Regions from separate parts of the Mesorhizobium sp. ISC11 genome, predicted to be linked through region 1. Evidence: predicted binding sites of a transcription regulator. Region 1 holds the regulator's gene; each other region holds the start of a gene.
What was found. The regulator PhoB, encoded in region 1, activates phosphate uptake and scavenging genes when phosphate is short. The targets are predictions, from matches to a motif close to TGTCATNNANCTGTCAT.

Region 1 (7,966 bases):
GTGGCCAGCACGCCCATGATCATGAACACCTTCATGGTGATCCAGCGCGTGTTGATGCCGGCGAGATTGGCCGCCTCGGGATTGCCGCCGATGGCGAAGACATAGCGGCCGAAACGGGTGCGGTTGGTGATGAAGGTCATGACCAGCCCGACGGCGACCGCCATCAGCACCGGTATGGCGATACCGTGGGCGATGAACAGGCCGCCTTCGGGAACGGTGATGTTGTTGGCGGCCGCATATCTGTTCACGATGCCGATCGGCCAGGGGTAGGAGTTGGCGAGCCAGACCGCACCCATGATGGCGCCGCAGGTGACGACACCGAGCAGCGCCTCGGCCCAGATCGGACGTAGCGGAAAACGGAAACGCTTGCGCTGCACCCGCCCGTTGAAGAGCCCAAACACCACGGCGAGGCAGGCGACGATCCCGACAACCCAGCTCCAGGTTGCGCCGATCGATCCCGCCGGCCCGCCGCCCATCAGCTGAAAGGTGGCGTTAAGCGGCGCCACGGTCTGGCCTGATGTGACCCACCAGGCAGCACCGCGCCAGACCAGCAGGCCGCCCAGCGTCACGATAAAGGCGGGCACTTCGAGATAGGCGATGACGAAGCCTTGAAAGGCGCCGATCAACAGGCCGAGCGCCAGGCCGATGACCAGCGCCAGGACCCAGATCCACGGATTGCCGAGTTCGAGCCCGACAAAACGCACCAGGAAATGCACCTGGGCAAATCCCATCACCATGCCGATCAGGCCCTCGGCGGAACCGACCGACAGGTCGATGTTGCGCATGACGATGACCAGCACCATGCCGCAGGCCATGATGGCGACCGCGGATGTCTGCACCGACAGGTTCCACAGATTGCGCGGCGTGAGAAAGGTGCGGCTGTCGAAATCGAGCGGGTTGACGCCGAGGCGCAGGCTGGAAATGACATGCAGCCCAATCCAGATGACCAGCAGCGCGCCGATCATGCCGAGCATCCGGGTGTCGATCTCGGTCGCCTTCAGGAACCGGGCGACGGCGCCGAGTTCCGACGCGCGCGCCGTATCGGCCTGCGGGTTGGACGTCGTGTCGGTCATGATTTCCTCCCACCGGCTGACCGTCTGACGCGCATGCCGGAGCCCAGCCTAGAAGCTATCCGCATGATGCGGAAACACAATTCTTTGAGAAAACGCCGCGGCTTTTGGGCCGCGGCGTTCAGATATTTCGAAGTGGTCCGGATCAGTTACAGGCCGCGACGGTGCCGGCAGCGACACCCGCGCAGACTTCGTCCTTCTTGATCCAGCCAGCGTCGATGACGACGTTGAGATTGTCCTTGGTGATGGCAACCGGGGTCAGGAACAGCGACTTGACGGTGTTGCCGCCCGGCGTCGTGAAGTCCTTGGCGCCGGCGATGTCGCTTGTCTTCTTGCCGTCGGCCAGTTGCGAGGCGATCTCGGCGGCATTCTTGCCGAGCTCGCGCGCGTCCTTCCACACCGACACGGTTTGCGTGCCGAGGGCGATGCGGTTCAGCGCGGCGTGGTCGCCGTCCTGCCCCGAGACCGGCACGGTGCCGGCCAAGCCTTGAGCCGTCAGCGCCGCGACGACGCCACCGGCAGTGCCGTCATTGGCCGCGACCACCGCGTCGACCTTGTTGTCGTTGGCGGTCAGGAACTGTTCCATGTTCTTCTGGGCATTGGCGGGCAGCCAGCCATCCGTGTAGGCTTCGCCGACATTCTTGATCTTGCCGCTGTCGATGGCTTCCTTGAGCACTTCCATCGAGCCCGAGAACAGGAAGTCGGCATTGGGATCGGCACCGGAGCCCTTGATGAAGACGTAGTTGCCTTCCGGCTTGACCTTGAACACTTCGCGGGCCTGCATACGGCCGACTTCCTTGTTGTCGAAGGTGAGGTAGAAAACGTCCTTGTTCTCGATCAACCGGTCATAGCCGACGACCGGAATGCCTTCGTCCAGCGCCTTCTGCACGGCCGGGCCGATGGCCGAAGCATCCTGCGCCAGGATGATCAGGGAATTGGCGCCCTGCGAGATCAGGCTTTCGACGTCGGTAAGCTGCTTGCCGGGATTGGACTGCGCATCGGCGGAGATGTACTTGTCGCCGGCGGCCTCGATCGCCGTCTTCATGGCGGCCTCGTCGGTCTTCCAGCGTTCCTCCTGGAAGTTGGACCACGAAACGCCGACGACCTTGTCCTTCGCCTGCGCGACAGACGCGAGCGTCAGCGACATGGCGGCACCCGCCAGGATGGCGGCTGTGAATCTTTTCATATTATCCTCCCTGCGCCGCGTATGGCGCGACCAAACTGGCCCGAGGGCCGGCACAGAGGCCCTATTTTTTCGAGCCTCGAAAAAATACTGGGCCAACGCCCGAACGCTGTCAACATCGATTCTGATGGATTTTGATGTCGTCTCGAATTTTTTTTCGGGCCTCGGAATAAATAAATGACACGGCGCGCGGCTTCTGCCAGTATTTGACCGCGTCACCGACAGCGTTCCAGGGCAGGAAGAACCGCGGCGACCGGGAGGATATGAAAGAGCATGTCGGTCGGAATCCGCCACGACGATTTGCGCCGCCGCAACCGCGCGATGGTGATCGCCGCGGTGCGCCGCGCCGGACAGCCGTCGCGCACCGAGATCGCCGCAACCACAAGCCTCAGCCATTCGACGATCTCGGCGATCTCATCCGACCTGATCGTCGAAGGCATCCTGACCGAAAGCAAGCCGAGCGAGGCCGGCTCGCTCAAACGCGGCCGTCCGCAGGTCGGCCTCAGCCTCAATCCGGAAGCGGCCGCGGTAATGACCGTGGTGCTGTCGCTGAACTTCCTCTCGGTCGCCGTCATCGACTATGCCGGCCAGGTAATATCCGAGGAACAGCGTCGGCTCGACACGCTGACGATGTCGCGCGACTCGCTGATCGGTGAGTGCACGGCAATCGTGCGGCGCCGCCTGGAAGATCCCGACCTGGACGTGCGCAGCATCGCTCGTATCGCGCTGGCCGTCCAGGGCATCACCGACACCCGTGCCCGCGCCATGCTGTGGTCGCCGATCACGCCGCACACCGACATCGCCTTCGCCGACATATTCGAAGAGGAGTTCGGCATCCCCGCCATTATGGAGAACGACTGCAACATGATGGCGGTGGCGCTGCGCTGGCGCGACCCCGATCGTTACCGCGACGATTTCATCGCCATCCTCCTGTCGCACGGCATCGGCATGGGGCTGGTGCTGAAGGGCGAATTGTTCACCGGCACCCATTCCTCGGGCGGCGAATTCGGCCACATGATCCATCGGCCGAACGGCGCGCTGTGTCGCTGCGGACGGCGCGGCTGCGTCGAAGCCTATGCCGGCAATTATGCCATCTGGCGCAACGCGCGGCAGATGGGCGAGGATGCAGAGCCCGTCGCCGATGTCAGCGACGCCGACATGCGCGCCCTGGCTGCCGCCGCCCGCGAAAGGGACGGGCCCGAACGGGAAGCCTATCGCAAGGCCGGCGAAGCGCTCGGCTACGGCCTCGGCAGCCTGTTTGCGCTGATCGATCCGGCGCCGGTCGCCATGGTCGGCGTCAGCGCCGCCGCCTTCGACCTGATCGAGCCGGCATTGCGGCAAGCGATTGCCCAGACCGCCGGCGGTCAGCATTCCAAGTCGATTTCCTTCGACACCGAGCCGAACGAACTGCCGCTGATCCGCGAAGGCTGCGCCATGCGGGCGCTGATCTTCGTCGATCAGGAGATTTTTGCGCCGGGCGTGCAGGCGAGATCCGGTCTCGGCGGCAAGAACGTGGCGTGAGTTCAAACGAGGGAGTTCAGTCCTCGCGAATGGCGTAACCCGCCCCACGGATGGTGCGAATGACATCGGGCATGCGGCCGTTGTTGACCGCCTTGCGCAGCCGGCCGACATGCACATCGACCGTGCGTTCGTCGATGTAGATCGTCTCGCCCCAGACATTGTCGAGCAGTTGGCTGCGCGAGAACACGCGGCCTGGATGGCGCATCATGAATTCAAGCAGGCGGAATTCCGTCGGCCCGAGCCGGATTTCGCTCTTCTTGCGATAGACGCGGTGCGACTCGCGATCGAGCACGATATCGCCGACCTTGAGCACGCTGGACAGCACTTCCGGCTTGGCCCGGCGCAGCAGCGCCTTGACCCTGGCCATGAACTCCGGCGTCGAGAAAGGCTTGACCAGATAGTCGTCGGCACCGGTCGAGAGGCCGCGCACGCGGTCGCTTTCCTCGCCTCGCGCGGTCAGCATGATGATCGGCAGCCGCTCGGTCTCGGGACGCATCCTTAGCCGGCGGCAGAGTTCGATACCGGAAACCGCAGGCACCATCCAGTCGAGCACCAGAAGGTCTGGAACGTTCTCCTGCAGCCGGATTTCGGCCTCGTCGCCGCGCGTCACCACCTCGACCTGGTAACCTTCGGATTCGAGATTGTAGCGGAGCAGCACGCCTAGCGGCTCCTCATCCTCCACCACCATGATGCGTGGCGCGATCATCGGCTGGTCACCCCTGTCATGCCGCTGGCGCGGACATTGCCGTCTCGTCCTGCTTCGGACGGTTGGCTGGCAACTGCGTGCCGGTCAAAACATAATAGGCATTTTCGGCGATGTTGGTCACGTGGTCGCCGATCCGCTCGAGGTTCTTGGCGCAAAACAACAGGTGCGTGCACGCCGTGATGTTGCGCGGATCTTCCATCATGTAGGTCAGAAGTTCGCGGAACACCGATGTGTATTTGACGTCGATGCGTTCATCATTGTTTCTGAGCGTGGCAAGCGCTGCCGCGTCAGCGGCGGCATACTCGTCGACGACCCCCTGCACCTGGATCAGCACCAGCTGCGCCATTGCGTCGATCGAATGCGAAAGGTCGTGCGGCGTGACGCTCAGCCCGACAGTGCCGACGCGCTTGGCGATGTTCTTGGCAAGGTCACCGATGCGCTCGAGGTCGCCGGCCATGCGGATCGAACCGACCACCGCACGCAGATCGTTGGCCATCGGCTGGCGCTTGGCGATCAGCGTGATGGCACGATCGTCCAGCTCGCGCTGGCGTGCATCCATGATGGCGTCGTCGGAAACCACCCGCTGCGCCAGCGCATTGTCCGAATTGAGCAAAGCCCTGGTCGAGCCACCGACCATCGAGCGGGCGAGATCGCCCATGTCGCGGATCAGCTGGCTGATCTGCTCCAGATCCTCATCGAAAGATGCGACGGTATGTTCACCCATGATCTTCGTCCCTCATATGCCAGAGATCAGCCGAACCGGCCGGTGATGTAGTCCTGGGTGCGTTTGTCGTCGGGGGTGGTGAACATCTTGTCGGTGGCGCCCTCCTCGACCAGATAGCCAAGATGGAACATCGCGGTGCGCTGCGACACGCGCGCTGCCTGCTGCATCGAATGGGTGACGATGACGATCGTATAGTTCTGACGCAGTTCGTCGATCAGTTCCTCGACGCGAGCGGTGGCGATCGGGTCGAGCGCCGAACACGGTTCGTCCATCAGGATCACCTCGGGCGACACGGCGATGGCGCGTGCAATGCACAGGCGCTGCTGCTGGCCACCGGAAAGACCCGTGCCAGGTTCCTGCAAACGGTCCTTGACCTCGTTCCAGATCGCCGCCTTCTTCAGGCTGGACTCGACGATCTGATCCATGTCGGCCTTGCGCTTGGCCAATCCGTGGATGCGCGGCCCATAGGCGACGTTCTCGTAGATCGACTTTGGGAACGGATTGGGTTTCTGGAACACCATGCCGACGCGCGCCCTGAGTTCGACGACATCGATGTTCTTGTCGTAGATGTCCTCTTCGTCGAGCGTGATCTTGCCGGTTACCCGTGCTGAATCGATGGTGTCGTTCATGCGATTGAGGCAGCGCAGGAAGGTGGACTTGCCGCAGCCGGAGGGGCCGATCAGCGCCGTCACCTGGTTCAGGCGGACGTCGAGATCGACGTCGAACAGCGCCTGCTTCTCGCCGTAGAACACGCCGACCTTGTCGCCGCGCATTTTGATCACTTCGTTCGACTTCATCTTGTCGCCCACTGCGTTTTCAAGGGACTGTTCGGTCATGATGTTCATACCAAAATGCCTTTTTTCTACCAGCGCCGCTCGAACCGACGCCGAAGCACGATCGCGGTGATGTTCATGGCCATGAGGAAGACGAGCAGGATGATGATGGCGCCGGACATGCGCTCGACGAAGGCGCGTTCGGCCTCGTTCGCCCACATATAGATCTGCACCGGCAGCGCGGTAGCCGGATCGAAAGGCGTCGTCGGTGGATCGGCGACGAAGGCGACCATGCCGATCAACAGCAGCGGCGCGGTTTCGCCGAGCGCGCGCGCAAGACCGATGATGGTGCCGGTGAGGATGCCGGGCGCGGCAAGCGGCAGGATGTGCTGGAACACCATCTGCATCTTGGAGGCGCCAAGACCGAGAGCTGCCGAGCGGATCGACGGCGGCACCGCGGCAAGCGCGGCGCGCGTCGCGATGATGATCGTCGGCAGCGTCATCAGCGTCAGCACCAGGCCACCGACGAAAGCGGCGGAGCGCGGCATGCCCAGGAAATTGATAAACACCGCGAGGCCGAGCAAGCCGAAGACGATTGACGGCACTGCGGCCAGATTGTTGATGTTGACCTCGATAAGGTCGGTGAAACGGTTCTTCTTGGCGAATTCCTCCAGATAGATGGAGGCGGCGACGCCGATCGGCAGCGCGAGCAGCAGCACGATCACCATCATATAAAACGAGCCGATGATCGCCACGCCCATGCCCGAGGTTTCCGGGCGGCTGGAGGCGCCGTAGGTGAACAGGCCGCTGTTGAAGTGCTCGGCCATCGCGCCCTCGGCCTTGAGCTTGTTCATCCAGGTGATCTGCTGGTCCGAGACCTTGCGTCGCGCTTCCTCGACACTGAGGTCGATCTGGCCCTTGAAAGCCGAGTCGAGATTGGCGGCGGCGAGGATGTTGACGTCGCGTGTCGTGCCGATCACCGAGGGATCGGCGGCAACGATGTCGCGCAACTGGACGCGGGCGCCTTCCGAAAGGAAGCCCTTGAGCTTCTGGATCATCGGCTTGTCATCAGGAGAAATGCCGAGCTTGGCCACCAGCGCGTTTTCTGCGAGCTTGGGATAATTCGCCTTGATCAGAACGCTCGGATCGGTTGCGCGCTTGCCGGAAGGATCGATCACCTTCTCGTCGAACGTGATCGGCAGCGATACCGTCGTCTGCCAGAAGGCGGTGTAGCCTTTCGAGACGATGGTGATCAGCATGATTGCCAGGAACGCCAGGCCTACGGAAATCGCCACGACGCCATAGATGCGGAAACGGCGTTCGGCGGCGTAACGGGCCTTCAGGCCGATGTCGCGGCGCGGATGGGCCGCCGGCCTGACCATCGTATCCATGGGAATGTCGGTCATTCGTACTGCTCCCGATATTTGCGCACGATGTAGAGCGCGACGATGTTCATCACCAGCGTCAGCGTGAACAGCGTCAGCCCGAGCGCGAAGGCGACCAGCGTCTGCGGCGAATTGAACTCGAGGTCGCCGGTGAGCTGGTTGACGATCTTGACGGTGATGGTCGTCATCGCCTCGAACGGGTTGATGGTGAGGTTGGCGGCGACGCCCGCCGCCAGCACGACAATCATCGTTTCGCCGATGGCGCGCGAGGCAGTCAGCAGGATGGCGCCGACGATGCCGGGCAGTGCAGCCGGCAGGATCACCCGCTTGATCGTCTCGGAGCGGGTCGCGCCGAGGCCGAGCGACCCGTCGCGCATGGCGCGCGGTACCGCGGTTATGATGTCGTCTGAGAGAGAGGAGACGACCGGGATCAGCATGACGCCCATGACCAGGCCAGCGGTGAAGATGCTCTGGCCCTGGATGAACGGCGAGCCGCCGGTCAGCGCCGCGGACAGGTCGCGCAGGAACGGCCCAAGCGTGACGACGGCGAAGATGCCGTAGACGATGGTCGGTATGCCGGCCAGCAGTTCAAGCGCCGGCTTGA
Region 2 (7,966 bases), 3.0 Mb from region 1:
TTGCGGGCGTCTATACAGCAATCCGGCCGCAAAGCAAGGGCAAGCGGCATTCCCGTGTGTCGCAGGCGACGATCGGGAGCAGCAACGGCCGGAGTCGTGGTTTCCGGCAACCACGTCTTAACCACACCAGCAGGTTGTGTGGAGTTGAAGCCTGGCCGTCAACGGTCGATTCATCATGGAAGGCGCAAAAGCCCGGACAACCGCGCAAAAGCGGCAAGCATTTCCGGGGGTAAGGATGCTTCTCAACAAATTCTGGCGCTCGAAGAGCGGCAATTTCACGCTTGTGCTGGGACTGGGTTTGCCGGTCATCCTGACGGCAGTCGCTTTCGCAACCGATGTCTCGACCCTTATGCGGGCCAAGAGCAATTTGCAGAACGCTCTCGATTCGGCAAACCTTGCTTCTTCGCACCTTGGCGATCTCGACATCACCCGCAATGACGCTTTCAACCGCTATTTCCAGGCCAACATCGTCGGTCATGGCGAGCTCGACAATGCGCAGGCGACGTTGACTGTCGACAAGGGCGTCAACTTCGTCAAGACCAAGGCGGTTGCCTCGGCGGACGTCCATCTCAACTTCGCCTTCCTGTTCGGCGACAGCAAGCACATCGTGGTCGATGCCTCGGCGGTCGAATCGAACAACCAGCTCGAAGTCGTGCTGGTGCTGGACAACACCGGCTCGATGGCCGGCGCGCGGATGACGGCGCTGAGGACGGCGACAAAATCGTTGCTCGACACGCTCGAAGCGGCGAAATCGCCAACGCGCAAGATCCGCGCCTCGCTGGTTCCTTTCGTGACGGCCGTCAACGTCAATGGCGACGGCTTCGACCCGTCCTGGATCGACATGGACGGCAAGTCCTCAACCAACGGCGTCAATTTTCCCGTCATCGACGGCAAGCGGCCGAACCACATGGCGCTTTTCAAACAGCTCAAGAAGACCGGATGGGCCGATGCCGGATGGAATGGCACCGGATGGAAAGGTTGCGTCGAGGCGCGGCCAGGCGCTTACAATATCTCCGACACGCCACCCGACCCGGCCAAGCCCGACACGCTGTTCGTGCCCTACTTTGCGCCGGATGATCCCGAAGACGCCCAGAAGCCGTCTGGCTCCTATGGCAATTCGGATAAATACTACAACAACTCCTATCTCAACGATGTCAGCGACAAAACCAGGCTTGCCCAGTCGGGCATCAACATTCTGGGCATCGATCTCAGCAACCTGCTCGGCAATCTCATCGAACTTCTGTCGCCCGATGACAGGGATGCCAGGGAAAAGATCGCCAAATATGTTGCGCCCGCCGAGGAACTCATCACCGAGATCGAGGCTCTCCCATCACTGTCGGCCCGAACCGTGCGTGTCCGACCCCGGTGGTCCCCCTGACCGACGACTTCGACAAGCTGCGCAAGGCGGCCAGTCAGATGACCGAGTGGAATGGCTCGGGTACCAATGTCTCCGAGGGCCTGTCATGGGGTATGCGTGTGCTGTCGCCCGCCGCGCCCTACACCGACGGAGCGCCGTGGAAGACGCCTGGCATCAGCAAGATCGTGCTGTTGCTCACCGACGGCGAGAACGTCGTCTATGGCGCCAGCGAACAAGAATCGACAAAGTCGGATTACACATCCTATGGCTATCTGGCTGGCGGCCGCTTCGGATCGGACAACCAGACGACCGCTGCGCGCAATGTCGACGGCTGGACCAAAAACGTTTGCACGCAATTGAAGAACGAGGGCGTGCAAATCTACACCATGGTGCTGCAATCCGACACCGCAGCCAACCGTGCTCTTTACAGCGCCTGCGCCTCGGATCCGAGCAACTATTATGCCGTCAACGATCCGACCAAACTGCCGAACGTTTTCCTTCAGATCGCCAACAACTTCACGAAGCTGCAATTGACGAACTGAACACGCGACCCGAGACGGACCAGCTGGCTCCGAGGGAATCGCTGGCCTCAACTCGTATGGGCGGCGACAATCTTGTCGACCGTTTCGGGGAAGAAGTCGGGCGCCGCGTGGCGTTTGCCGAACATCATGTCGTACTGCAGCAGGCGGAAATCGCGGATCGCCGGATCGATCTCCTTCTGCCGCGCCCAATCGGGCGTGGCCTCGCCAGCCGGCGTCAGCAGCAAATTGCGGTCGACGACACGGTAGTGTTCGCTCATCTCGCCCAGGAAGCCGGTGTAGTAGGGATGGCTGATGCCGGCCGTCTTCAGGATATGATAGGGCAGGAAGGCCGGGCTGACGGCGCCCATGTGCTCAGCCGGCCCGGTGCGGTTCGACCAGATGACCAGCGGCGTCTCATGATGCTCGAGGGCAGCCTCGGGCGACGCTTCCTTGCGCGGCGCGACATTGTCCTTCAGGAAGCCGGTTTCGACATAGACCGGCCCGAGCGGCGGCAGATGGTCGCCGAAGAAGGCGATCACGGTTGGGCGGGAGCGTGTCTTTGCCCATTCGACGAGGCGTTCGAGACCGCGATCGGCATCGGCTGAGCCTTCGGCGTAGCTGAGCAGCGATTCGCGCGCCCACTGGCTGATCGGCGCCTGCACCCTGTGCGTGGGACTGTAATAGCGGTTCGGTTCGTAGGGACCGTGGTTTTGCAGGCTGACCGCAAAGAAGAACACCGGCTCTTCGCTGGCGTCGGCCTCGCTGATGATCTCGTCGGTCATCGCGGCATCCGATGCCAGTGGCCCGCGCTTTTGCATTGGCGGCAGCGTCTCTTCCGACTTGAAATCGTTGAAGCCGAAATCGGCGTAGACCGCGCCACGGTTCCAGAACCAGTTGGTGCCCGGATGGATGGCGCGCGCCCGATAACCCTGGCTCTTGAGGAAGGTTGCCAGCGACGGCGTCGGCGTGCGCACATATTGCTGGTAGGGGATGCTGCCGGCCGGCAGGAACGCGTTGGAGAAGCCGGTCAGCGCCTCGAACTCGATATTGGCGGTCATGCCGCCGAACTCCGGCGAGAACATCGAGCCGGAGCGCAGCGCCCGCACATTGGGGATCGGATCGGGCGTGATGGTGACGCCGGGCAGCTTGGTCGGGTCCCAGAAGGACTCGCTCATGACGATGATGATGTCAGGCTTCTCGGCCGGCACCGAGGCGGTCACATCGGACCTGGCGATCGCCGCGATCGCCTTGTCGGAATAGCCCGGCGGCGCAGAGACATGCGCCATCGGCACATTGAGCGCAAAGGCCAGCGCAAAACCGTTGGAGGCATAGTTTTCCTTCTGGTCCCACATGATCGGGATGATCTGCAACCGGTCCCTGGTCCAGGAGAACGTGGCATAGTCCATGATCGAAACGAAGAAGGCGAGCAGCGGCACTGCCAGCGTCAGCCGCGCAAGGCGTCCCTTGCGGCTGAGTGCGGGAACCTTGCGGCGCCACATCCGCCAGCCATAGACGAGCAGCGACAGGCCGGCGACGATGCCGACGACCATGGCGAGCGCGGTCATCGGCCGGTCGCGCACCAAAAGCGGCAACAGCGCAAAGATCTGGCGGGCATAGAGGAAATCGGTCGGATAGAGCGGATCGCCGAGATAATGCGACTTCTGGTGGCCGACGAAGGCAAGCGATAGCGTCAGCGGCGCGACGATCATCAGGCTCTGATGGCTGCGGCCCAGCACCGCATCGAGGCCGATCAGGATCAGCGCGAACACGACGATGGTGGTCCAGCCCGGCTTGAGCGGCTGCAGGAAGAAGGAGACCGTGCCGGCAAAGTCGCCGCGCACGATCAGTTCGATGGCAAACACCAGGACGGCGGCGATCGCCAGGCTGATCAGCCCATAGCGCACGACCGGCCATCTCCTGCCCGGCAGATAGCCGGTGGAGGGGTCGTCTTCCAGGAACTGTGGCGCGGCCTTGCCGGCGCGTTTGTAACTCTTTGCCACTTTAACTTCCCCACCCAGCGACAAGCACGTCACTCGATTGTCATGGAATTGTCACGCAAAGCTAGCGCCTGTGGCCAAAATAAGAAGAGCCAGCAAACGAATCGTGAGCGGTTTTCATCAGGAGTGATCGCCAAAAAGCCTTTCGGAACAGGCACTCGGCGGATGAAGCTGCCGTCGAGCAGGGTCGAACCGGGCTTGACTTGGCGGCCTGCCTTGCGTCACAGGCAAGAAAAACTCGTCTATCAGGCAAGCAAAACCAGCCCTTGGGAGCCCGCGCATGGCCGTTGCATTCACCTTTCCTGGACAAGGCAGCCAGGCAGTCGGCATGGGCAAGGATCTCGCCGAGGCTTTTCCCGAGGCGCGCAGAATTTTCCAGGAAGTCGACGACGCGCTCGGCGAAAACCTGTCGAAGCTGATCTGGGAAGGGCCGGAAGAGACGTTGATGCTGACCGCCAACGCGCAGCCGGCGCTGATGGCGGTGTCGCTGGCCGCGATCCGGGCGCTGGAATCGCGCGGCTTCTCGCTGAAAGGCAAGATCGCCTATGTCGCCGGTCATTCGCTGGGCGAATATTCGGCGTTGGCGGCTGCCGGCTTCGTTTCGGTTGCCGATGCCGCCAGATTGCTGCGCATCCGCGGCAATGCCATGCAGGCGGCGGTGCCGGCCGGCGAGGGCGCCATGGCGGCGATCATCGGATTGGAACAGGCCGATGTCGAAGCCGCTTGCGCGGAAGCCGCCAAAGGCTCCGTCTGCCAGATCGCCAACGACAATGGCGGCGGCCAACTGGTCATTTCCGGCGCCAGGGCCGCGGTCGAACTGGCGGCGAAACTGTGCACTGAGAAAGGCGCCAAGCGCGCACTGATGCTGCAGGTGTCCGCGCCCTTCCATTCGGCGCTGATGGCGCCGGCCGCGAACGTCATGCGCGACGCACTCGCCGGTGTGACAAAGAATGCGCCGGTCGTTCCCGTCCTCTCCAATGTCACGGTCAGCCCGACCAGCGATCCGGACGAGATCGCCCGCCGCCTGGTCGAGCAGATAACCGGCCGCGTACGTTGGCGCGAGACCGTGGAGTGGTTCGGCGCAAATGGCGTCACCACGCTTTACGAGATTGGCGCCGGCAAGGTGCTTTCGGGATTGGCGCGGCGCATCAACCGCGACATCGCCACTGCGTCGGTCGGCTCGGCGGCTGAGGTCGAGGCAACGCTAGCAGCGCTTGCATAAAGCCCCATTTGATCCCATTCCCTGCAAAAGGGGTGTTCTCTTCTCAATCAGGAGACAAAAATGTTCGAATTGACTGGCCGCAAGGCGCTCGTCACCGGCGCATCGGGAGGCATCGGCGAGGCGATCGCCCGGATGCTGCATGCGCAAGGCGCGATCGTCGGCCTGCATGGCACTCGCATCGAGAAATTGGACGCGCTGGCTAGCGAGCTTGGCGACCGGGTCAAGCTGTTCCCGGCCAATTTGTCCAACCGTGACGAGGTCAAGGCGCTCGGCCAGAAAGCCGAGGCCGATCTCGAAGGCGTCGACATCCTGGTCAACAACGCCGGCATCACCAAGGACGGGCTGTTCGTGCGCATGTCGGATGCCGATTGGGACAGCGTGATCGAGGTCAATCTGACCGCCGTTTTCCGGCTCACCCGCGAACTCACCCATCCGATGATGCGCCGCCGCCATGGCCGCATCATCAACATCACCTCGGTGGTCGGCGTGACCGGCAACCCCGGCCAGACCAATTACTGCGCCTCCAAGGCCGGCATGATCGGCTTCTCCAAGTCGCTGGCGCAGGAGATCGCCACCCGCAACATCACCGTTAACTGCGTTGCACCAGGCTTCATCGAATCGGCAATGACCGACAAGCTCAACGACAAGCAGAAAGAGGCGATCATGGCGGCGATCCCGACGCGGCGCATGGGCGCCAGCGTCGAAGTCGCGTCCGCCGTCGCTTATCTCGCCTCCAACGAAGCCGCCTACGTCACCGGCCAGACCATCCACGTAAATGGCGGCATGGCTATGATTTGAACGAGGTTCTGCAGCAACGCCGGCGGGTTGTGTAAAGAGACCATTTCGGCTTGGACCTCAGCTATTTTTCGTGTAATGCGGCCCGCAACCCGGCGGTTCGGGCAAAAATCGGTCCGTAGTCGTTGCGTTTCCGGCAGGACCATCTTTCAGCTTGATTAGCGGCATTCTGCCCGCTAACGAAGACAGACAAACAAAAGACGAGGATGCCCAAATGAGTGACACCGCAGAGCGCGTCAAGAAGATCGTCATCGAGCACCTTGGCGTCGATGCCGACAAAGTGACGGAGCAGGCGAGCTTCATCGATGATCTGGGCGCCGACAGCCTCGACACGGTCGAACTCGTCATGGCGTTCGAAGAAGAATTCGGCGTCGAGATCCCCGACGACGCGGCCGAGACCATCCTGACCGTCGGCGATGCCGTGAAGTACATCGACAAGGCTTCGGCCTGACGCTTTCTGCAGTCATCACCGGGGAGGACCTGCGATGAGGCGTGTCGTCGTCACGGGCCTTGGCTTGCTGTCGCCGTTCGGCATGGGCTTCGAGCACAGCTGGAAGGAGCTTCTGACCGGCCGCAGCGCTGCCAAGCGCATCACCGAGTTCGAGGTGGAGGACCTTGCTTGCAAGATCGCCCACGTCATTCCGCGTGGTGACGGCAGCAATGCCACCTTCAATCCCGAGGCCGTGCTCGAGCCGAAGGAATTGCGCAAGATCGGCGACTTCATCCTGTACGGGATTGCCGCCGCCGACGAGGCGCTGAAGGATTCCGGCTGGGAACCCAAGACGCATGAAGAGCAATGCGCCACCGGCGTCCTGATCGGCTCCGGCATCGGCGGCATCGAGGGCATCGCCGAGAACGCGATGATCCTCAAGGAACGCGGCCCGCGCCGCATCAGCCCCTTCTTCATCCCGGGCCAGATCATCAATCTCGTCTCCGGGCAGGTTTCGATCCGGCACGGGCTGAAAGGCCCGAACCATGCCGTCGTCACGGCCTGTTCGACCGGCGCGCACGCCATTGGCGATGCTGCCCGGCTGATCATGTGGGGCGATGCCGACGTGATGGTCGCCGGTGGCGCCGAAGCGCCGGTGACGCGGCTGTCGATCGCCGGGTTCGCCGCATGCCGGGCACTGTCGACGGAACGCAATGATTCGCCGCAAACGGCGTCGCGCCCCTATGATCGCGACCGCGACGGCTTCGTCATGGGCGAGGGCGCCGGCGTTGTCGTGCTCGAGGAGCTCGAACATGCCAAAGCGCGCGGCGCCAAGATCTATGCCGAGGTGACGGGTTATGGTCTCACCGGCGACGCGCATCACATCACGGCGCCCGCCGAGGATGGCGATGGTGCCTTCCGTTGCATGACGGCGGCACTCAACCGGGCCAAGCTTACGCCTGCCGACGTCGACTACATCAACGCGCACGGCACCTCGACCATGGCCGACACGATCGAGCTCGGCGCTGTCGAGCGGCTTGTCGGCAATGCCGCATCGAAGATTTCGATGTCGTCGACCAAGTCGTCGATCGGACATCTGCTTGGGGCGGCCGGTGCCGCCGAAGCGATCTTCTCGATCCTTGCCATCAGGACAATGTCGCGCCGCCGACCATCAACCTCGACAACCCCGAACGCGAAACCGCGATCGACCTGGTGCCGAACAAGCCGCGCGCCCGCCAGATCGACGTGGCGCTGTCCAATTCGTTCGGCTTTGGCGGGACCAATGCGTCGCTGGTCTTCCAGCGCTACAATGGCTGATCGTCCGGCTGCCGGGCGACGCTTTGGCGTGCCGCCAATTTTGCCATATTCGCCTCTACTCTGCCGCTGGGGATTCGTTGGGCGATCAAACGGTAGGGCGAAATGAACACAAATCCGGCAGGCAACGGAGAATTCGGGCAACGGCCGGCAACATCCGGACCGATCGTGCCGAAAACGGCCAGCGAGGCGTTGCGGCCAGAGGCCGGCACGCCGCCGCCGAAGCGCTCGCGTGCGTCACGCAGCCAGGTCGTCGTGTTCATGAACTTCGTCATCTCCTCGGTGATGCTGGTGGTTCTGGCGGCCGGCGTCGCGGTCTATTTCGGCAAG
Region 3 (7,966 bases), 3.3 Mb from region 1:
GCCGCAGAACAGCAGAAGCCCAACCAGCAGGATCAGGCTGCCGATGCGCAGGATCCGGTTCGCGCCAAGCAATCCGGCGGCAAGGAAGACCGGCGCATGCATCAGCAGGAACGATGCGGCGGTGCCAACGAAGGCGCCGCCGAGATGCGCTGCCGCGGCCGACAGCGCCACGCCGGCAGCACCGCAGAAGCCCCCGGCCAGGACGAGGATACGGCTGCTGTTGTCGGAAGGTCGTTCGGCTGTGCTCATGTTTGGGGCCCTGTGACGCCCAACCCCGTCAGGGCTTGCCGGGGTTGGCAACCATGTCCTGCTCGCGGCGTGACTGTGCCAGCCAGTTATACACCGCGCCGCCGGCCATCAAGATGGACGTGCCCAGAAACACCGAGCGCATGCCGAAATGACCACCGGCAAAGCCGCCCAGCAAGGGACCGGCGACTTGCCCGACATATTGGGCGGAGATCGACAGCCCGAGCACATTGCCGCCGACCCCATCGGGAACATTGTGGCGGATCACGCTGGTGATGCAGGGCAACAGCCCGCCCAGCGCCAGACCCATCAGGAAGCGCAGGCCGATGAGTTGCCAGCTCTGTGTGACGAAGGCCTGCGGGATCAGCAGCAGCGCCGAGACGGCAAGCGCGCCGATGATGACGTTCCAGTGGCCGACGCGGTCGGCGAGCTTGCCGAGGCGCGAGGCCGACAGGATGGCGCCAAGGGCCGCCGCCGACATGACGACGCCTGATATCAGCGTGACGCGGCTCTGGTCCTCGATGAGCTGCTGCACATAGACGGTGATGATCGGCTCGATCGACATGGTGGCGAAGCTCAACAGCATGCCGGTCGCCAGCATGGCGACAACAGGCCGTTTGTCGGGGATTTGTGACCAGCCGCCTTTCCGCTTCTGCGTCGCTCCGGCGTCTGCTGTTTTCGGCCGGGGATTCTCCTTGATCAGAAACGTGGTCGCCAGGAATGCCAGGAAGATGACGCCGCCGGAGAGGAGAAAGGTGGCGCGGATGCCGATCAGCGGCGGCAGGGCACCGCCAACCAGCGGGCCGACCAGAGCCCCGCCCGTGATGCCGGCCGACAGCAGGCCCAGCGCCCAGCCGGAACGCTCCTTGGGTGTCTGCATGGCGACGAGGATGGTCGATCCCGAGGAGTAGCCGCCGGCAAAGCCGATGAGCAGCCGCAGCAGCACCAGCTGCCAGACCGTCTGCACCATGCCGGTCAGCGACATGCATATGGCCATGCCGAAGCTGGCGCGAACCAGCATCACCTTGCGGCCATAGCGGTCGCCGAGACGTCCCCAGAGCGGCGCCACCAGCGCCGCCGCGAAGAACGTCGCGCCATAGGCAATCCCCGACCATTGCACGATCGCGGCGTGACCCTCGGCACCCAGCTGCTCGATATAGAGCGGCAGGAACGGCAGAAGCAGCGTCATGGCGACAAGCGTCGAAAACGAACCGGCGAAGCACACGAACAGATTGCGCCGCCAGTGGATGTTGTAGGTGCTGTCGGTCGCCGGGGGCGTGCTCTGCTGCATGTCGTGTGTCCTGTCCCAGCAACTCTTTTATCGATGCTTGCTGCGGATACCAATTTGGGATACCAAGATGGTGCACGTCATGGACGCAAGCTTGGCCGCTGTCAATGCAGCCTGTCGAACGTGATCGGCAAGACGATCGCAAACGGCCAAAAGGTGGAAACGACAATGTCGCAGATGCACAGCGTCGAAAAACAGCTTCGGCAGATGATCCTGGGCCTCGAGATCGGTCCCGGCGAAAAGCTGACCGAGCGCTGGATCGAGAGCCGTTTCGGTGCATCGCGAACCCCGGTCAGGGCAGCACTTCTGCGGCTCGAGACCGAGGGGCTGGTCGGCAGGGACGGGCGCGGCTGGACGGTGTCGCCGATCAATCTGGCTGAACTCGAGCAGATCGCCGTCTACAGGGAGGCGGTCGAGGTTGCGGCAGTTCGCCTGACATGCAGCCTGGCGGACCGGAGCGCCATCGATGTCATCGAGGCGATGCTCGAATCCTGCGACAACGACACGCCGCGCGAGGAATGGCATCGCGTCGGCATGGATTTTCACATCGAACTGGCGCGTCTGTCAGGCAATGAATTCCTGTTCCGGGCGGTCCGCGATGCCATGACGCGCCTGTCACGGGCGCGCTGGCTGGAGGTTCGCGACGAAGCGGCCCTCAGCCGCGCCTGGGCCGAACATCGCGCCATACTGGCGGCGGCACGCCGTGGCGACGCCGATGAAGCCGCGCGCCTGCTCTCGGTCCACATCGTCGGCAGCCGCGACCGGCTGGTGACGTCGCTCGCCAACGATCGGCGCGGTCTTCGCGCCAGAGGCTTTGCCGTCGTTGCTGCTTAAGGCGGATGAAGGGGCGCAAAGCGGCGTCTGGACGTGTGCGCACTTTCGCCCTCGCTTCGCAGACGCCGATGGCGTAAGGAGCGGCGATGGAAAACAACCGATTTGAAACACCTGTGACTGTGAAGTCAGTCGCGGCGGGAAGCACTCAGCTCTTGCGCACGGCGCGTGAGGCTTCCGACTACCTCCTCAACAGCTGGCCCGGCAAGCGCAGCCCCAAGCATCGCGCGGCCCTGCAGGCCTGCCATGACGCACTCGCCGGCGACAAGCCGGCGATGAACGCCAGGCGCGCCTTCATTGCGGCGGCGCGCGAAGTGGACGTCTTTGTCAGCGACAAGGCGCCGGCCTGACACAAGGCGACATCCGAGGCGGCAATCCGGATTGAGGCACGGCCCGCATCTGCGGGCCTTTTGCCGTCACTTTGCCGTTTCGGTTTCGGCTTCAGTCTCGTCTTCGGGCTTCGAACGTTCCCTCGCTGCAACCTTGGCTGCCAGCTTCTCGGCCTTCTTGGCCGCCTTCTGGCGGTCGCGTTCCTTGCGTTCCTGATCGTAGTTTGGTGGTCGCGCCATATCGGCTCCTTTTTCACTGCCTCGCGGCTCTGGTCCTGCCTAGGAGCATTAGCCGTCAAACACAACAGCTGAAGCGATAGTGCGTCGATGATGGCCAGGCTTGCAAGATGCGCGCCGCAATGATGGGGCCACGCCCATCATTGCGGCGGCGATACCTATCGCCGTCGATTTGCCGATCAGATGCCGCTTCGGTCAATCACCAGATCGGCGGCACCAAAGCGGTCCTTTGCCGTCAGTTGCTGGTGCCAGTAGGGATAGAGCAGGGGCGGCCGGCTGACCGCGTCGAGGCGCGCGCGCTCCTCGTCGGAAAGCACCAGGCTTGCCGCCGCGATGTTGTCCAGGAACTGCGTTTCCGTCCTGCCGCCGATCACCAGGGAACTGATGGACGGCCGGCCAAGCAGCCAGGCCAGCGCCACCTGCGCTGCCGACACGCCGCGCTGCGCGCCGATCTCCACAAGCACATCGACGATCCGCCACAGCCGGTCCTCGTCGCGGATCGGTGGTTCCGACCAGCCCGCGAGTTGGCGGGCGGTGGGGCTGTCACGGCGGTATTTGCCGGACAGCAATCCGCCGGCAAGCGGGCTCCAGACCAGAACGCCCAGCCCCTGGTCGACGGAAATCGGCAGCAGTTCGTACTCCGCTTCGCGCGCTTCCAGCGTGTAGTGGATCTGCTGCGTGATGAAGCGCGGCTGATGACGGCTGTCGCTGATGCCGAGCGCCTTCATCACCTGCCAGCCGGAATAGTTGGAGCAGCCGACATAGCGGATCTTGCCCTGGGCAACCAGCGTGTCGAGCGCGCCGATGGTTTCCTCCAGCGGCGTCACGCCATCCCATTCGTGCAAGAAATAGATGTCGATGACGTCGGTCTTGAGCCGCTTCAGGCTCTTCTCGCATTCCCGGATCAGGTGATGGCGCGACAGGCCTTCATCGTTTGGACCTTTGCCGATCCGCATCCGTGCCTTAGAGGCGATCAGCACGTCGCCCTTGCGCTTGCCGCCGAGCGCTTCGCCGATGATTTCTTCGGAAATGCCGTTCGAATAGACATTGGCGGTGTCGATGACATTGATGCCGGCGTCGATACAGAGATCGATCATCCGGCGCGCTTCGTCGAGATCGGTCTTGCCGACCGCCGAAAAAGCTCCGGCGCCGCCGAACGTCATGGTCCCCATGGTCAGTGTCGAAACTTTCAGGCCGGAACGGCCGAGGGTGCGGTATTCCATGTCGGTCCTCGCGATTGCATTGGGAAAGGGCTGGGGAGGGCGCCCGAAAGTGGCCGCTATTTGTAGGACAATTTGGGCGACGTGTCTCCATGCCAGCGCGGCGGATCGATCATGCCTGGCTGGATCAACAGCGGTGGTGACCATGCTCGCGCTGCAATAAAACCGTCATTGCAGGCCTATATGGAAGTCGGCTCAGGTGTTGCCGTTCCCGGGCTGTAGGCCGGGAGTTTGGGGCGCCGGACGTGGATCGACAGAGCTTGCAAGTGGAGCAGCCGATAATGACCGAGCTAAAACAGAATTCTCCGGCCAGGGATTGGCTTGAAGCCGAGCTCGCCGACACGCTTGACGAAGACTATGAGCTCGAAATGTCGGAGCCGGCGCTGTCGATGGAGATCGCCAAGATCTACAAGAACTCGCATCCGCCTTCGATCGATCGCATGCAGTATTTTCGCGACCTGATCACCCTGCAGTCCGAATTGATCAAGCTGCAGTCCTGGGTCGCCCACCACAAGAAGAAGCTGGTGGTGATCTTCGAGGGACGCGATTCGGCCGGCAAGGGCGGTGTCATCAAACGCATCACCCAGCGCCTCAACCCGCGCATCTGCCGTGTCGTCGCACTGCCGGCGCCGACGGAGCGCGAAAAGTCGCAATGGTATTTCCAGCGCTATGTCCCGCATCTGCCGGCCGGCGGCGAGATCGTGCTGTTCGACCGCTCATGGTACAACCGCTCGGGCGTCGAGCGGGTGATGGGCTTTGCCCAGCCCGATCAGGTCGAAGAATTCTTCCACGACGTGCCGGAATTCGAGCGCATGCTGGTCCGCTCGGGCATCACCGTGGTCAAATACTGGTTCTCGATCACCGACGAGGAACAGCAGATGCGCTTCCTGATGCGCATCCACGATCCGATGAAACAGTGGAAACTGTCGCCGATGGACCTGCAGTCGCGCGTGCGCTGGGAGCAGTACACCAAGGCCAAGGAAGAGACCTTCGCCCGCACCAACATCCCGGAAGCGCCCTGGTTCATCGTCGAGGGCAACGACAAGAAACGCGCGCGGCTGAACTGCATCGACCATCTGCTCAAGCAGCTGCCTTATGAGGAAGTGCCGCACGAGGAGATCACTTTGCCGGAGCGCGTCTTCAACCCCGAATACGAACGCCAGGTGCTGCCGCGCGAGCTCTACGTACCGGAGAAGTATTGAGGCAGACGAAGCTGCGATCTCCCCCACGAGGGGGAGATTGGCTCTCCACCTTACGCCCGCTTGATGGTGACGTGCGTTGCGAGCGGGGTCGCCACCTGCTCGCTGCAGATATAGCCGAGCTTGAGCATGTCCAGGCCGGCAAAAAGGTTCTCGCCCGTGCCCAGCAGCACCGGCGCGATCGCCAGATGCATCTCGTCGATCAGTTTTTCCTGCAGATATTGCCGTATGGTGGCGACGCCGCCGCCGACCCGCACATCCTTGCCGCCAGCGGCAGCCTTGGCCTGTTCAAGAGCTGAATGGATGCCGTCGACGACGAAGTGGAAAGTGGTGCCGCCCTCCATCGTGATCGGTTCCCGCTTGTGATGGGTCAGCACGAAAACCGGCACATGATAGGGCGGGTTGTCGCCCCACCAGCCTTTCCAGCTGTCGTCAGGCCATTCGCCGCGGATCGGTCCGAACATGTTGCGGCCGAGGATCCAGGCGCCGACATTTTCGAAGCTGCGCGCCGCGAACGCCTCGTTGACGTCGGTGGTGCCGCCATCTTGTCCGAGCACCATCTCGCGGAAGGTGTGGGTGTCGACAAACCACTTGTGCAAGGATTCCCCACCGACGCCGAGCGGATTTTGCAGATCCTGATCGGGACCGGCGCCATAGCCGTCGAGCGATAGGGTGAAAGCGTTGACGCGAAGTTTGGACATGCGAGCCTCCTCGATAACCGATTGTGTTTTGCAAGCAGTTTTTTGTAACAAACCGATTGTGAATTGCAAGCGGTATTTTCAAGCTCAAACGAAGCCCACGCAACGGTCAAGTGGCCCTCGCTATGGATTCCCCGGCCAAGAGCCGGAAATTGGTATGGATGTCGAAGCGGATTGGCCGACATTGCTCGCCGCGACCGGCCGTCGTCGCGAAGAGAAATTACCCCTTCAGCATCTCCGCCACTTCGGGTGCGAAATAGGTCAGGATGCCGTCGCAGCCGGCGCGCTTGAAGGCGAGCAGCGATTCCAGCATTGCCTTCTCGCCGTCGATCCAGCCATTGGCGCCTGCCGCCTTGATCATCGAATATTCGCCTGACACCTGGTAGGCGAAGGTCGGCATCTGGAACTCGTCCTTCAGCCGCCGGATGATGTCGAGATAGGGCAGGCCGGGCTTGACCATCAGCATGTCGGCGCCCTCGGCGATGTCCTGTTCGGCCTCTCTCACCGCCTCGTCCGAATTGGCATGGTCGATGTAATAGGTCTTCTTGTCGCCCTTGAGCAGACCGGCGGTGCCCACCGCCTCGCGATAGGGTCCGTAGAAGGCCGAGGCGAATTTGGTCGCATAGGACATGATCGCCACGTCCTGAAAACCATTGGCATCGAGCGCGTCGCGGATGGCGCCGATGCGGCCGTCCATCATGTCGGACGGTGCGATGATGTCGGCGCCGGCGGCCGCCTGGATGACTGCGGCGGCGGTCACCTGTTCCACTGTCTCGTCGTTGACGATGATGCCGTCGCGCAGGATGCCGTCATGGCCGTGGCTGGTGAATGGGTCGAGCGCTGCGTCGGTGATGATGCCGATCTGCGGTACCGCATCCTTGATCGCACGGGTGGCGCGGTTGATCACATTGTCGGGATCGAGGATGTGCGAGCCGGTCTGGTCGCGCAGCGAGATGTCCACATTGGGGAAGGTGGCGAGTGCCGGAATGCCGAGTTTTGCCGCGCGCTCTGCCTCCTTGACGGCGAGATCGATCGACAGGCGGAAGACGCCGGGCATGGCGGCGATAGGCTCGCGGATACCCTTGCCCTCGACGACGAAGATCGGCCAGATCAAATCGTCGACCGTGAGCCGGTTCTCTTGCACCAGACGGCGCGACCAGTCGGCCTTGCGCATGCGGCGCAGACGGCGGCTGCCGGTGATTTCGTCGACGCCGCGCGCGCCGGCGGGCTTTGCGGGGGTGAATTTGTTCATCGCCAGTACTCTCGTTCGGGCAGGCTTTTACCACGAGCTCCCGCCGCTGACCAATGCGGCACGATTGTGCCAGCGACCGGGTCGAGGCCTATTCGGGTTGCCCATTGCCTGACAGAATCTGTGCCGCGCCCCTGATGGCGACACGGAAAGCCTCGTCGAAGCCGACACCGCGCACCTGCCAGACGTAGGTCTTGCCGGCCACGGCCAGCCGCCAGTCGGCGATCCAGCCCAGTTCCTTGTCGCTCCAGACGAGACTGCCGTAAAGCGCCTGGTCGGCGCCGGCCTTCTCCGCAAGGGTGTCGAGCTTCGTCATCTCGGCATTGCGAAGCGCCTGATCGTCCAATCCGGCCTGCGACAGCTGCGCCACCGTAGGAAAAGTCACCTGCATGGCCAGCGGTACGGCGGCATTGCCGAACGATTCGCGCATCAGCATGCCACGGTCGTCCTCGGCATCGAGCGCGTAATGCGTTGTTCCGCGCTCGGTCGCCAAAAACACCACCAGCCGTGGCCGCTCGGTCAGCCACGGCCTGCTGCCGAGCGAAGCCAGCACCGGGTCGACGTCAGCAGGCTTGTACTGGCAGTAGAGATTATGAGGCCGATCGTACGTGCCCTGGTCGTCATGGTTGGGAATGCCTTCCATGCGGTCGCGATAGTGGAAACTGGCGA

Region 2: RPF88_RS13260 (LTA synthase family protein) is a predicted target of PhoB. The motif match lies at 3,917-3,933, and genes of this name have one in related genera.
Region 3: ppk2 (polyphosphate kinase 2) is a predicted target of PhoB. The motif match lies at 4,307-4,323, and genes of this name have one in related genera.

Annotation. Positions count from the first base shown of each region.
Region 1 covers NZ_JAVSPW010000001.1:5,645,324-5,653,289, reverse strand. The annotation lists gene RPF88_RS27320 (sugar ABC transporter permease) at 1-1,073, opposite strand, end outside; gene xylF (D-xylose ABC transporter substrate-binding protein) at 1,216-2,256, opposite strand; gene RPF88_RS27310 (ROK family protein) at 2,527-3,774, shown strand; gene phoB (phosphate regulon transcriptional regulator PhoB) at 3,791-4,480, opposite strand; gene phoU (phosphate signaling complex protein PhoU) at 4,497-5,204, opposite strand; gene pstB (phosphate ABC transporter ATP-binding protein PstB) at 5,231-6,049, opposite strand; gene pstA (phosphate ABC transporter permease PstA) at 6,067-7,383, opposite strand; gene pstC (phosphate ABC transporter permease subunit PstC) at 7,380-7,966, opposite strand, start outside.
Region 2 covers NZ_JAVSPW010000001.1:2,655,099-2,663,064, reverse strand. The annotation lists gene RPF88_RS13270 (TadE/TadG family type IV pilus assembly protein) at 236-1,378, shown strand; gene RPF88_RS13265 (hypothetical protein) at 1,366-1,899, shown strand; gene RPF88_RS13260 (LTA synthase family protein) at 1,947-3,902, opposite strand; gene fabD (ACP S-malonyltransferase) at 4,156-5,097, shown strand; gene fabG (3-oxoacyl-[acyl-carrier-protein] reductase) at 5,158-5,895, shown strand; gene RPF88_RS13245 (acyl carrier protein) at 6,107-6,343, shown strand; partial or broken gene fabF (beta-ketoacyl-ACP synthase II) at 6,378-7,639, shown strand; gene mltG (endolytic transglycosylase MltG) at 7,742-7,966, shown strand, end outside.
Region 3 covers NZ_JAVSPW010000001.1:2,349,568-2,357,533, reverse strand. The annotation lists gene RPF88_RS11845 (DUF423 domain-containing protein) at 1-249, opposite strand, end outside; gene RPF88_RS11840 (multidrug efflux MFS transporter) at 278-1,537, opposite strand; gene RPF88_RS11835 (GntR family transcriptional regulator) at 1,703-2,368, shown strand; gene RPF88_RS11830 (DUF982 domain-containing protein) at 2,482-2,715, shown strand; gene RPF88_RS11825 (hypothetical protein) at 2,782-2,934, opposite strand; gene RPF88_RS11820 (aldo/keto reductase) at 3,111-4,154, opposite strand; gene ppk2 (polyphosphate kinase 2) at 4,433-5,353, shown strand; gene RPF88_RS11810 (dihydrofolate reductase family protein) at 5,404-6,051, opposite strand; gene hemB (porphobilinogen synthase) at 6,269-7,300, opposite strand; gene RPF88_RS11800 (DUF2066 domain-containing protein) at 7,389-7,966, opposite strand, start outside.